One region of the Arthrobacter sp. FW305-BF8 genome, then DNA from elsewhere that is predicted to be linked to it. Evidence: riboswitches for the same ligand, from Rfam matches in the RefSeq annotation. Region 1 holds a riboswitch; the other holds the start of a gene.
The links. A riboswitch is a leader RNA that binds a small molecule or an ion and turns the genes downstream of it on or off. The one in region 1 is predicted to bind S-adenosylmethionine.
Positions count from the first base shown of each region.

Region 2: another riboswitch for S-adenosylmethionine. It lies ahead of metX (homoserine O-acetyltransferase MetX); the one in region 1 lies ahead of LFT45_RS20980 (DUF1737 domain-containing protein).

Region 1 is NZ_CP084561.1:4,615,763-4,622,747, reverse strand. Features, by position in the region: gene LFT45_RS21000 (AMP-binding protein) at 1-368, opposite strand, end outside; gene LFT45_RS20995 (YegP family protein) at 546-953, opposite strand; gene LFT45_RS20990 (O-succinylhomoserine sulfhydrylase) at 1,281-2,489, opposite strand; gene LFT45_RS20985 (rhodanese-like domain-containing protein) at 2,491-2,910, opposite strand; gene LFT45_RS20980 (DUF1737 domain-containing protein) at 2,907-3,215, opposite strand; SAM riboswitch class IV at 3,229-3,343, opposite strand; gene LFT45_RS20975 (NtaA/DmoA family FMN-dependent monooxygenase) at 3,508-4,803, shown strand; gene LFT45_RS20970 (aromatic amino acid ammonia-lyase) at 4,844-6,520, shown strand; gene LFT45_RS20965 (PLP-dependent cysteine synthase family protein) at 6,517-6,985, shown strand, end outside.
Region 2 is NZ_CP084561.1:1,732,477-1,739,461, forward strand. Features, by position in the region: gene LFT45_RS07660 (CPBP family intramembrane glutamic endopeptidase) at 1-780, shown strand; gene LFT45_RS07665 (VOC family protein) at 876-1,514, opposite strand; SAM riboswitch class IV at 1,643-1,760, shown strand; gene LFT45_RS07670 (bifunctional o-acetylhomoserine/o-acetylserine sulfhydrylase) at 1,801-3,117, shown strand; SAM riboswitch class IV at 3,222-3,337, shown strand; gene metX (homoserine O-acetyltransferase MetX) at 3,350-4,567, shown strand; gene LFT45_RS07680 (MFS transporter) at 4,784-6,166, shown strand; gene LFT45_RS07685 (alcohol dehydrogenase catalytic domain-containing protein) at 6,264-6,985, shown strand, end outside.

The DNA of each region.
Region 1 (6,985 bases):
AGTTCGTGCCTGGTTCCGGGCCTGCGCTCCTCAAACACGGTCTCTCCGCCAGCTGAGCGCAGCACGACGTCGGGGTCATAGGCGGCCACCAGGGACTCGAGTGCCGCCGGCTTGTCCTCCGGCAGCAGGATCAGCGGGTGGCCGCCGACCAGGGCGGCGAGATACGCCACCAGCGAGTCGACGTCGTTCGCTGCGGCCAGCGCCACGAGGCGCCGCTGCGTTCCCAGCCGGAGGGCGAGGGCATCAACCCTGCGGGCCAGGTCCCGGTAGGTGAGAGTGGAATTGTCGGTAAGAACGGCGGGCCTGTCCCCGTAACCCGCCAGATCGGCGGCGAAGGGCACCCGCGCGAAATCAAGCTGCGTGGTCACCGGAAGAGGATATGAGTTAAGGCTTACCTAAGTAAACCGATCAGCTGCCTGTTACGTCGTGCGATACTCGAGCCGTGACGGCGTCGTACGAGTTCAGGGCGGCCTTATGGCTCTATCCGGGAGAGTCTGCATGGCACTTCATTACGTCCGCCAGTTACTGAGGAGCAGTTGCGGCGGTCAGGCCGCCCCGGTCCACCGGGCCGGCTCGGCAGCTGCCGCCGGCCTGCACAGCGGCGAACCGGGAGCCTCCGAGGACGTACGCTTCTTGCCGAATCCCTGCCTGCGGTGGTCGGACCGTGCCGGGAGAACCTGGGTAGGCGCAGGCGAAGGCGCTGGGGCCGATACGGCCGGCTGAACCGGAGCGGACTCTGTCACCGGGGCAGACTTGGTCGCCGGAGCTGCCGCGGCCGAGAGGTCCGTGATGAGCCCCGTCCCGGCGCATTCGCGTACGTCGGCGATGCCGGCCGCGGCCGCGCGCTTGTCCTGGAAGGGTGCGGAGATAGCCAGTACCGATCCATCGGGGGCCTTCAGCCGGAACCGGAACTGGGACTCTGCGTCAACAAAAACTTCGAATACTCCGGCCATGGCGGTCCTTCCGGTCAGGGAGGCTGCACGCAGCGTCTTCGCGGCCGCGGCCCCGAACGCATCACTGCGTCTGTCCTTGGGTGGGGTGCTGAACCGACAGGGATTGATCGGTTCATCGGTGTTATTAGAGTCTGCCCAGTGCACACGGAGCCTAACAAGACCATCTGTGTAAACCCTGGGTAAACCCTGCTGGTCCACCCACTAAACCGTGCCGCACCCGCGTTCTCAAGGACGCCGGAAATGAAGGGACGTGCAGCGCAACCGAGGTTCACAGCCGGCCATGGGAAGTAAGAAACAGTCGGCCCGGAAGAGCAGGGTTTAAAGAGGTCAGATCTGCTTGAGAGCCTGCTCCAGGTCCGCGACAAGGTCATCCGCGTCCTCCAGGCCGACGGACAGCCGCACCACTCCATCGCTGAGCCCGATCGCGGCACGTCCTTCCGGTCCCATGGCCCGGTGCGTCGTGGTGGCGGGGTGGGTGATCAGCGACTTGGCGTCGCCCAAGTTGTTGGAGATGTCGATGATCTTCAGGGCGTCCAGCAGCGCGAAGGCGGCCTCCTTGCCCGACTGGCCGGCCGTCGTCGCAAGCTCCAGCGTGAGGACGGTGCCGCCGGCCTTCATCTGCTTGGCCGCCAGTTCGTACTGCGGGTGCGACTTGAGCAGCGGGTACTTCACCCAATTGACGGCGGGCTGGGCCTCGAGCCATTCGGCCAGGCGCAGCGCCGTGGCGGACGAGTGGTTCACGCGCAGCGCCATGGTCTCCAGGCCCTTGGTGAGGACCCAGGCGTTGAATGAGGAGAGGGCCGGGCCGGTGTGGCGCATGAGCTGCTTGACCGGGCCGTCGATGAATTCCTTGGTGCCCAGGATGGCTCCGCCCATCACCCGGCCCTGGCCGTCGATGTGCTTCGTGCCGGAGTAGACCACCACGTCCGCGCCGAGGTCTCCGCAACGCTGCAGCAGCGGGGTGGCGAAGACGTTGTCCGCCACAACCTTGGCGCCGGCGGCGTGGGCGAGTTCGCTGACGGCCGCGATGTCCACGATTTCCTGCATGGGATTGGACGGGGATTCGAAGAAGACGGCTGTGGTGGGCACCGACAGGGCAGCCCGCCACTGCTCGAGGTCCGGACCGTCCACGAAGACCGTCTCCACGCCCCAGCGCGGCAGGATTTCGTTGAGGATCACGAAGCAGGAGCCGAACAGGGACCGGCTGGCGACCACGCGGTCCCCGGCCCCGAGCAGGGCGCCCAAGGCGGTGAACACGGCGGACATTCCGGACGCCGTCGCAAAGCACGCCTCGGTGCCTTCGAGCAGGCGGAGCCGTTCCTGGAAGGTGGCCACGGACGGGTTGCCGTAGCGCGAGTAGACGAAGCGTTCGTCCTCGCCGGTGAAGGCGCGCTCCGCGGCTGCGGCGGACTCGTAGACGAACCCGGAGTTGAGGAAAACGGGTTCGGTGGTCTCTTGGAAATTGGTGCGGTCAAGCCCGCCGCGCACGGCCTGGGTGTCGGGGCTCCAGCCGGCGGCGTCGTGATTAAAGGTCAATTTAGTTCTTTCCCAGGTTCGTCGGCAGGCCGCGGTTCTTCCAGCCGTTCACGGTGCGCTCACCGTAGCGGTCAGGTTCGCCCTCGAAGCCTTCGAGCACGTTGTAGGAGGTGAAACCCGCCTGGGTGGCAGCGATTGCCGCGCCGATGGAGCGCTGGCCGGAGCGGCACAGGAAAAGCAGCTCCACGCTCTTGTCCTCCGGCGCCTGCTGCTTCAGCTGTTCGACGAAGTCGGAGTTGGGAATGCCGCCGGGAAAAGTCCATTGGATAAACAGGGGATCGTTGCGCTGGCTGTTCGCGGATACAGTTTCCGGGACGCCGATGTGCGCCCATTCACCCTCGGTGCGCACATCCACCAGGATGGCGCCCTCTTCGAGCTTGGCCCAGGCGTCCTGCGGGGTGAGGTCTCCGGCGTAGCTCATGCGTGGCCCTCGTAGGCTTCTTCGGCGAAGTCCTCGTCAGAGTCCAGCCGGTCAACGGCGGTGGCGACGGCGGCATCTGCACTGGCGATGGCGGCTGGCAGGACGAGGGCCTGGGCCACGATGACGCCGGTGCCGTTGAAGGTGGCGGCAGGGCTGCCGTGCAGCACGTAGCCCTCGGCCAGGGCAGCCGAGATGCGCTCACAGAACGCACGGTCGTCCGGTCCCGTGATCAGGCGGTAGGACAGCTTCTCCTCGGGTTTATCCTGCTGGGATGGCAGTGTTGCAACGGCGGGGGCGTCTGACACGACGGATCTCCTTTTCTCACGCTTGCAGCTCGAAGTGGTCGATATGCCGAGTATTCACCTGAGGCACCCCGCCGGAGAAGGAGGGTTGCCGACCGGCCAGTCAGGGCTTAATACCGGTACTCATTACTCCCCAAAAACGTAACACTGACGACGGCGGGGCGCACCGCCGCCGCCGTCATCTTCCGTAACGCATCAAACCGCAACGGGAGGATAATGACGGGAGATGAACCGCCGTAACGCCGGATGAAACCAGGCCGCAGTGAATGATTCGACTCCGAATACAGTGACTCCCATGCTGCACTTTGGATGGTTTGTGGGCCATGGCTTCGGGGTCCAGGGCTGGGGGACGCCCGGCTACGGAATCGGCTACGACTGGAGGAAGCCCGCCCCCTACCAGCATGCAGTCCGCGAGTTTGAGCGGGCGGGGCTGGACCTGTTCATCATCGAGGACTCCCTCACCGTTCCGGACACTTACGGCGGCAGTGCGGAGGTCTCGCTGGCTCAGGCGTCTTTCGCGCCGAAGCACGATCCGCTGGCCCTGGTGCCGTATCTGCTCTCCGCCACGGAACACCTCGGCATTGTGCCCACCATCAGCGCCTCCTTCTATCCGCCGTTCACCGCCGCCCGGCTGCTGGCCACGCTGCAGCACTTCTCCAACGGGCAGCTGGGCTGGAACGTGGTGACCTCCGGCAGCGACCTTGCCGCGCAGAACTACGGACTGGACCAGCAGATCGAGCATGACCTCCGCTACGAGAAGGCCGAGGAGTTCGTGGACGTCGTGCGCAAGCTCTGGCGCAGCTGGGAACCGGATGCCATCCGGGAGGACACCCGGGCAGGAATCTTTGCGGACCACACCAAGGTCCGGCCGATCCACCACGAGGGGGAGTTCTTCAAGGTTCGGGGACCGCTAAACACGGCCCCGCTGCCGGAGGAGCCGGTGCTCGTTCAGGCCGGGGCATCCCCGCGGGGCAAGGCCTTCGCCGGTGCGAACGCCGACGTTGCGATCGCCCTGGCCCGCGGCGCCGACGGCATGAAGGCGTACCGGGACTCCATCCGCGCCGAGGCAGCCGCGGCCGGCCGTAATCCTGACGACGTCAAGGTGCTGTTCGTCCTCAAACCCACCGTGACTGGCTCCAAGGCTGAAGCGGAGGAGCTGCGGGCCGCGCGCCGGGAGCTCACGCAGCGGGACATCGACAGTCAGCTCAACTCGATCTCCTACCTGTCCGTTATCGACTTCAAGCAGTTCGACCTCGACGCGCCCCTCCCCGAGCTCAGCACCAACAGCAACCAGGGCACCCTGGAGCACTTCTCCAAGGCCGCGCCCCCGGGTTCCACGCTGCGGCAGATCCTGCAGGCACGGAGCGGCGGCGCCGGCGACAGCATCATCGGCACCGCCGAGGAAATCGCCGACCACCTCGAGGAAACCGGGGCTGCAGTCGGCGGCGACGGGTTCCTCTTCTCCGGCTTCGTGGATCCGGCCACCGTTCACGGCGTGCTGGACAGGCTGGCGCCGGTGCTTCGCCGTCGGGGTCTGTTGCGGACAAGCTACGGCGATGGCGGCTTCCGCCGGAACCTGCTGGACTTCTAACGCCATGGCCGGGGCTGGTGCAGTGGTAGGGCCGGGTTCTATGGATGGGCGCGGCGGACTGGTGTCCGGCGTCCGGCTCGGCACCTTCCTGATCGGAACGGCACACATCCGTGCCGACGACGTGGCTGCCGCGGCGGCCGATCCCGCAGTGGAGGTGGTCCTCAGCGCCGACGCCCTCGATCTCGTGGGCCTGTCCCGCGAGGTGGTGCAGGCGGCCATCGATTCCGGGCACCGGGTCTACGGCCTGAACACCCTGCTCGGCTCCGGCCGGGATACCGCCGTGGAGCAGGAATCCATTCTCGACTTTCAGCTGCAGGTGGTGCGCTACCACCACAGCGGCGTCGGCGCGCTGCTGGACCGGGATCAAGTCCGGGCCCTGATCCTGGCCAGGCTCATCGGATTCACGCGGGGCGGCTCGGGGGTGCGCCCGGAAACTGCGCGCTTTTATTCCGATCTGCTCAACAGGGGCGTGGTGCCGGCCGTTCCGCGCGACGGGTCCGTCGGCTCGTCCGACCTCACCCAGCTGGCGGCGGTTGCCGCCGTCGCCATCGGCGAGGGGCAGGCGCTAGCTCCCGACGGCGGCCTGCTGGACGGCGCGGCGGCGCTCGCCGCTGCCGGGCTGGACCCGCTGGTCCTTGCGCCGGGCGAGGCCCTGGCACTGGTCAGCGCCAACTCGTACTCGATCGGTGCCGGCGTGCTGGAACTCCGCCGCATCCGGTGGCTCGCCGATTTGGCGGACACCGCGCTGGCGCTCTCGCTTGAGGCCACCGCAAGGTACGACGGCGGCGGGAACCTCAGCCCCTTTTCGCCGGCCGTGCAGTCGGCCAAGGCGGTTGACGGCCAGCGCGTCTCGGCGGCCAATGTCCGGCGCCTGGTGCGCGGCGGCTGGCTGGAGGACCCGCGGCGGCAGGTGTCGGTCCAGGACGCCCTGTCCTTCCGCGCGGCGCCGCAAACGCACGGTGCGTTCCGGGCCCAGGTGGCCGCCTTGGCCGTGGCGCTCGAAGTGGAGCTGAACGGCCGGGGCGACAACCCGCTGACGGATGTGGCTTCGGGCCGGATGGTGTCCGGTGGAAACTTTCAGCCCATGCAGCTCGCCCTGGCGTTCGAGGCGCTGCGGCTGGGACTCGCCCATGTCGGAATCAGCAGCGAGCGGCGGATCGCCAAGCTCTATCCGCCGCAGCGCCTGATCCGGCAGCTCAACCTCGATGCGGCCCGGGCCGGCACGCCACTCGCGTCCGAGGACCTGCCGGGACTGCTCTGGTACTCGGCCGCCGGCCTGCTGGCGGAGCTGAAATTCCTTGCGGCACCTGCCACGCTCGGAGCCCCTACCCTGTCCGCGGACGTGGAAGACCACTCCACGCTGGCCCCGCTGGCACTCCAGCAGCTGCAGCGCTCTGTGGAGGCTGCCGCCAAACTCCTCACCATCGAGGCGTTGACGGCTTCCTACCTGTTGGCGGAGGCGCAGGGCACCGACCTGCGGGAGACGGAAATCCGGGAGCTCGGGGCAGGAACCGGCGCCGTCGTGGCGCGGCTGTCGGAACTGCTGGCCGGTCAACTGCCGGCGGCGGTACTGGTTGACAGTGCGCGTACGGCGCTGGGGGATTTGCTGGCCGGACTGCCGGAACTTGGGACACCGGATCCGGACGCTCCGGACGACGCGGGCCCCGGTGCCGGTGTTCCGGATGGCCGCCCGGGCGATGGGGGAGGAGAATCATGACCACCGTGACGGGAAGCGGCCACCAGCCGAGGCATGTGGCGCCGATCGTGGATTCGGGCGCAGACGCCGACGTTGTGCTGGCCCGGGTGGGGAACACCCCGCTGGTGCCGCTGAACGTGCTGAGCCGCGGGCTGGGGAGCACCGTGTTCGTCAAGCTTGAATCGGAGAACCCCGGCGGTTCCATCAAGGACCGGACAGCTCTGAGCATGGTCCGGGCGGCCGAGCGGAGCGGCGAGCTGCAGCCCGGCGGCACCATCGTGGAGAGCACCTCCGGAAACACGGGAATCGGGCTCGCCCTGATCGGGGCGCTGACGGGACATCCGGTGGTGGTGGTCACCGGTGATTCCATCTCCTCCGAAAAGCTGGACGCCCTCAACAGGTACGAGGCGCGGGTGGTGTTTACGGACTGGAGCGCGCCCTCGGACTCGCCGGACAATGCGCGGGCGGTCGCGGCCCGGATCACGG
Region 2 (6,985 bases), 2.0 Mb from region 1:
ATGTTGGTTCCCTCCCGCCGTCGGCTGCGGTTCGAAGTCTGGATCGTCCTTGGGCTGTCGCTCGGCCAGTCCGCCGTCTACTCCGTGGTGCAGCTGCTGGACAAAATGACCCGGGCACCGCTGGCGCAGGGGACGTCCACCCTGAACAGGTCGCAAAGCACGCGGGAGTACTTCGACCTCACCTACCAGCTGCTGGACATCATCTTCGCCCTGGTGCCGGTCCTGCTGGTGATCTACTTTCTGACAGACCAGCGCCAGGCGAAGGCCGGAGGCGGGCACGAGGCCGGCTCGGCGTTCCGGAAGCTGGGATTCAACTTTGCCCGGCCGGGCAGGGACCTGCTGCAGGGGCTCGGGCTGGCCGCCCTGATCGGGATCCCGTCGCTGGGCCTCTACGCCGCGGGGCGTGCCCTGGGCATTACGACGGCGATCATCCCCAGCGGTCTGGACGCCTACTGGTGGACGGTGCCCGTGCTGATACTGTCCGCACTGCGCCACGCGGTCGTGGAGGAGGTCATTGTGGTGGGCTACCTGCTGGACCGGTTCGGCAAGTTCGGCTGGTCCGTGCCGCTGGCGATTTTTGTGTCCGCAATGCTCCGCGGCAGCTACCACCTGTACCAGGGGTTCGGACCATTCATTGGAAACGCCATCATGGGCGTGGTCTTCGCCTGGATCTACACCAGGACCCGGAGGGTGATGCCGCTCGTCATCGCGCACGCCTTGCTGGACATCGTCGCGTTCGTCGGGTTCAGCCTGTTCGGCAAAGCGGTTGGCCTGGGCTAGGAAGCGCCCGGCCCTTAAAAGTGATTCGGCCGCCATCGGCGGGTGACGTCATTGGCACCCGCTGATGGCGGCCGAAGTGAAGGGCGGAGAGTGCGTCAGATGGTGACGGCGCCCGCTGCGGTTTCGAACGTGACCGAGAGAATGCCCGGCGTTCCGTGCGGGGCGACCCAGTTCACGGCGACGTCCTCCAGCGGCCTTTCGACGGGCTCGCCGAGCCACTCGGTCACGCGCTCGGCAGAGCCCGCGATCGTGAGGCTGGACATCTTCACATTGCTGTCATAGGCGTTGGACGGGTGCAGCTCCGCATCGCCCTCCCACTTCAGCATGTAGGGGACCTGCGGGTCCGCGATTAGGCCCAGGATGCCGATCTGCTTCCAGACAAGCTCCCGGCCGTCGGGGAACTTGCGGTTGCCGTTGACCGCGGAGCGGCCCAGGCGTTCCTCGAATGGGGCGAGGTCGTCAACTTCGACGCACCAGCCCATCCAGCCGCCGCCCGCCGCGGACCGGGCCCGGACGGCCTGGCCGAACGGTGCCTTGTCCGACGCCGGGTGGTCCAGTACCTCAACAACCTCGAGGTACTTGTGGCCGGCCAGGGGAATGATCATGTTCCGGGTCCCAAACCGGGGGTGCACCCCGCCCTTTACGGCTTCGACGCCGAGGGCAGAGGAGATACGTTCGGTGGTGGCCGCCAGGCCATCGTGTTCACAGGCGTAAGAGACGTGATCCATGCGCATGACCTCATCTTGGCACTTTGTGAGGTGGCTCTCAGCTTAGGTGCACCTAACCTTGCGAAAAGTCCATACTTTGACGAAGTTCTTCACAAAGCTGTGCGCGTAACAGTCCCATTCCTACACTGATCGCAGGTCATGAGTGCCAGCGAAGAAAGCCCCGGCTCGCTGGCCGGCAACCCTCCAACCGCGGCGGGGTGCCCCGGGTGAAGACCTGGCTGCGCGGCGCCCGCCGTGCGGCAAGCGCGGGCCTGTGCCGGGACCAGCACACGCCCTTCAGCAGAGGAGCCTCATGTCCAACGCATGGTCATTCGAAACCCGCCAGATCCATGCCGGCCAGGCGCCGGACGGCACCACCGGCGCCCGGGCACTGCCGATCTACCAGACGACGTCGTTCGTCTTCCCCAGCGCCGAGAGTGCAGCGGACCGCTTTGCGCTGGCCGAGATCGCACCCATCTACACGCGGATCGGCAACCCTACCCAGGACGCCGTCGAACAGCGCATCGCCAGTCTGGAAGGAGGGCTTGCGGCACTGCTCCTGAGCTCGGGCCAGGCCGCCGAAACGTACGCCATCCTTAACATCGCCGAAGCCGGCGACCACGTTGTTGCCAGCCCCAGCCTCTATGGCGGTACCTACAACCTGCTGGCACACACGCTGAAGAAGTTCGGAGTCTCCGTCACCTTCGTGGCAGACCCGGACAACCTGGAGCAGTGGCGCGACGCCGTGCGGCCGAACACCAAGCTCTTCTTTGCCGAGGTGGTGTCGAACCCCCGGCAGGACGTGCTGGACATCGAAGGCGTTGCCCGGACAGCGCACGAGGCCGGCGTGCCGCTGATCGTGGACAACACCCTGTCCACGCCCTACCTCATCCGCCCGCTCGAGTGGGGTGCGGACATCGTGGTGCACTCGGCCACCAAATACCTCGGCGGGCACGGTGCCGCCATTGCCGGCGTCATCGTGGATTCAGGCAACTTCGACTTCGGCAAGGACCCGGAGCGTTTCCCCGGCTTCAATACACCGGACCCCACCTACAACGGGCTGGTCTACGCCCGGGACCTCGGCGCCGGCGGCGCCCTGGGAGCCAACCTGTCCTACATCCTCAAGGCCCGCGTCCAGCTGCTCCGCGACCTGGGCTCCGCGGTGTCCCCGTTCAATGCCTTCCTCATCGCGCAGGGCCTGGAAACCCTGAGCCTTCGGGTGGAGCGCCACGTGGCCAACGCAGCAGCCGTGGCCGGCTGGCTGGAAGCCCGGGAAGACGTGGAGTCCGTGGCCTACGCCGGGCTGCCGTCCAGCCCCTGGTACGAGCGCGGCCTGAAGTACGGGCCCAAGGGCACCGGCGCGGTGGTGGCCTTTACGCTGGCCGGCGGCGCCGAGGCCGGAAAGCGCTTCGTGGATGCCCTGGAACTGCACTCCCACGTGGCAAACATTGGCGACGTCCGCTCCCTCGTCATCCACCCGGCGTCGACCACCCACAGCCAGCTCACGCCGGAGCAGCAGGCCGTGGCGGGGGTTGCCCCCGGCCTGGTCCGGCTGTCGGTGGGCCTGGAGCACATCGATGACATCCTGGCCGACCTCGACGCCGGATTCCGCGCGGCAAAGGGCGCCTGACTTCCCGCGCTGCCGGTGTGGCTCCCGGCCGGTGAGGGGCCGGGAGTCACACAGCCGTCACATTCTTAGCGCAGATGTCCGCCTGTTTCGTAAACTGGGCAACAGGTCATGAGTGCCAGCGACAGCCCCGGCTTGCTGGCCGGCAACCCTCCTTCCGCGGTGGGGTGCCCCGGGTGAAGACCTGGCCTGCCGGACAGCTGCCGGCGGGCAAGCGCGTAGAAGAGGTTTACCTATGACGATTTCTGTCAGCACTGATGTACCCGCCGCCGTAGTACCGAACGGCAAGGCTCCGCAAGGCACGGCTGGGAGCAGCACTGTTCCGCATGGCACCGTCCCCACTAGCACTGTTCCGAATGGCACCGTCCCCAACGGCACTGTCCAATACGTCAACATCGGCAGCCTGGAACTCGAGGCCGGGGGATTCCTGCCGGACGTGACCCTGGCCTACGAAACCTGGGGAACGCTCAACGAGGACGGCTCCAACGCCATCCTCGTTCAGCATGCCCTCACCGGGGACACGCACGTGACCCGGGGCGGCGCGGGAACTGAAGAGGGCTGGTGGGAACAGCTCGCCGGGCCCGGTGCGCCGGCGGACACCGACAGGTTCTTCGTCATTTCCATTAACATCCTGGGTGGCTGTTACGGGTCCACCGGGCCGTCGTCGACAGCTCCGGACGGCAAGCCCTGGGGTTCACGCTTTCCGCTGGTGACGCTGAGGGATTCCACGGCGGCCGAGGCGCGGCTGGCTGACCGGCTCGGCATCAGCAGCTGGCATGCTGTGGTGGGCGGCTCCATGGGCGGGGCGCGCGCCCTCGAATGGGCAGTAACTTTCCCGGAACGGGTGCGGCGCTGCGGTGTCATCTCCGTCGGTGCCAGGAGCACGGCCGAACAGATCGCGTTCGCGCAGGCACAGACGCTTGCCATTCGGCAGGACCGCCACTTCAACGGCGGCGACTACTACGGCGGACCGGAACCCGCGGATGGCCTGGCGCTCGCTCGGCGGATTGCCCACATCACCTACCGGTCTGCCTACGAACTCGATTTCCGGTTCGGCAGGAACGCCCAGGCCGCTGAACAGCCGCTGCAGGCCGATGCCCTGGCGGGCCGCGGCCGTTACCAGGTGGAGAGCTACCTCGACCACCAGGGCAACAAACTGGTCCGGCGCTTCGACGCCAACAGCTACATCGCCCTGACGGAAGCGCTCATGAGCCACGACGTCACCCGCGGGCGGGGAACGCTCAAGGAGACCCTCGCCCGGACCACCGCCGACTTCTTCGTGGCCGCCGTGGAGTCGGACCGTCTGTACTTTCCCGCCCAGTCGCAGGAACTGGCCGAGTCCCTGCCTGGAACAGTGGATGTCCATATGATCGATTCCCCGATCGGCCACGACGGCTTCCTCACGGAGATCGGCCAGCTGAACGCCCAGCTCAGGGCGCACCTCCTCAACTGACCTCAGGCCCGCTCCACGCGGCCGGGGCCGGCCGTGCCGTGACAACGCCAACGCAGCTTGTGTGCATAAATGCAGATGGGCCCTGCACTATTTGGCGTTGAGCTTGCTTCATCGGCAGACCATACTCGTTGAATCCGGCGTTCGTGGTGTGCATCACACACCCGTCGCCATCGACCGGTCCCCGTGGCGTCGAGGAAGACGCCGAAGGAGTTTGCAATGAGTACGGAAAGCTCCGCCGCAAGGCGTGTAGAGGAAACCGACGTCAAGGCCTCAGGCCTCAAGAAAGTTGTCACGGCATCCATGGCCGGCACCGTCGTGGAGTGGTATGAGTTCTTCCTCTACGCTTCGGCTGCCACCCTGGTCTTCGGCAAGACCTTCTTCCCCAACGCCGGCACCGAGCTGGACGGCATCATCGCCGCCTTCCTCACGTACGCCGTCGGATTCGTTGCCCGCCCGATCGGCGGCATCGTCTTCGGCCACTTCGGCGACAAGTTCGGCCGCAAGCAGCTGCTGCAGCTGAGCATCATCCTGGTGGGCGTCTCCACCTTCCTGATGGGCTGCCTGCCGACGTTCCAGCAGATCGGTTACTGGGCGCCCGCACTCCTGGTGTTCCTGCGGTTCGCGCAGGGCTTCGCCGTCGGCGGCGAATGGGGCGGCGCGGTTCTCCTCGTCGCCGAGCACAGCCCCAGCAAGTCCCGCGGCTTCTGGGCCAGCTGGCCGCAGTCGGCCGTACCCATGGGCAACCTGCTCGCCACGGCGGTGCTGTTCATCCTGTCCTCGACGCTGACCCAGGAAGCCTTCCTTGGCTGGGGCTGGCGCGTAGCGTTCTGGCTCTCCGCGGTGATCGTCCTGATCGGCTACTACATCCGCACCAAGGTCAATGACGCCCCGATCTTCCTCGAAGCCCGCAAAGAGGTCGAGGCCGGGCACAAGGGCTACGGCGTTGCCGAGGTCTTCAAGCGCTACCCGCGTGGCGTCTTCACCGCCATGGGCCTGCGCTTTGCGGAAAACATCCTCTACTACCTCGTGGTGACGTTCTCCATCACCTACCTCAAGACCGTGGTCCAGGCCGACACGACGCGGATCCTGCTGCTGCTGCTGGTGGCCCACGCCGTGCACTTCGTTGCCGTTCCGCTGGTGGGCAAGCTGTCGGACCGCTTCGGCCGCAAGCCCGTCTACATGGCCGGCGCAATCCTGGGCGCCACCTGGGGCTTCTTCGCCTTCCCGATGATGGAAACCGGGAACGACATGATTATCCTGGCGTCCATCATGATCGGCCTGCTGTTCCACGCGCTCATGTACGCCGGCCAGCCGGCGATCATGGCCGAAATGTTCCCCACCCGGATGCGTTACTCCGGCGTCTCCCTGGGCTACCAGGTGACCTCCATCGTCGCCGGTTCGCTGGCCCCGATCATCGCCGCATCGCTCCTTTCCACCTACAAGTCCTCCGTTCCGGTGGCCATCTACCTGCTCATCGCCTGCGCCATCACCGCCGTCGCTGTGTTCTTCCTGAAGGAGACCCGTGGCGTCTCGCTCCACGACGTGGACGCGGCCGACGCCCAGGGCACTGCCGACCTGCTCGCGGCGAGCAAGAAGTAGACCGGCTTCAGCCCCAAGCTACGAGCATTCAGCAGCTGCCCGGACCGCCATGCGCGCGGGCCGGGCAGTTGCCGGTTCACCGACACCAAGGATTTCCATGAAAGCAGCAGTCCTCTACTCGACCGTCGCCAAGGCCGACACTGCACCGCCGAAGCCCAGCTACGCGGACGCCCGGCCCCTGGTGGTGCAGGAGCTGGAGCGGCCGGAACCGCGCGCCGGTGAGCTGGGCGTTGCCATCACCTACTCAAGCCTGTGCCATTCGGATCTTTCCGTGGTGGACGGTTCGCGGGTCCGGCCCCTTCCCATGGCGCTGGGCCACGAGGCGGTGGGGCGCGTCGTGTCCGTCGGCGCCGGTGTGTCCGACGTGTCGGTTGGAGACCACGTGGTGCTGGTTTTCGTGCCGAGCTGCGGGGACTGCCGCGCGTGCCGCGCCGGCCGTCCTGCGCTCTGCCACCGGGCGGCGGAGGTCAACGGCTCCGGCGACCTGCTGCACGGCGAGGCCCTGCTGCGGACGCCGTCGGGGGAGCGGATCAACCACCACCTGGGGGTTTCGGCTTTCGCCGACTATGCCGTGGTGGCCCGGGAATCGGTGGTGGTGATTGACGACGACGTCCCGGACACCGTTGCGGCGATGTTCGGTTGCGCTGTGCTCACCGGAATGGGAGCGGTGCTGAACACCGCCGCTGTCACGGCCGGCCAGTCGGTGGCCGTCTTTGGGCTCGGGGCGGTAGGCCTATCCGCTGTCATGGCCGCCTCCCTCGCCGGGGCCGGCAGCGTGATCGCCATCGATCCCAATCCGGGCAAGCACCAGCTCGCCCT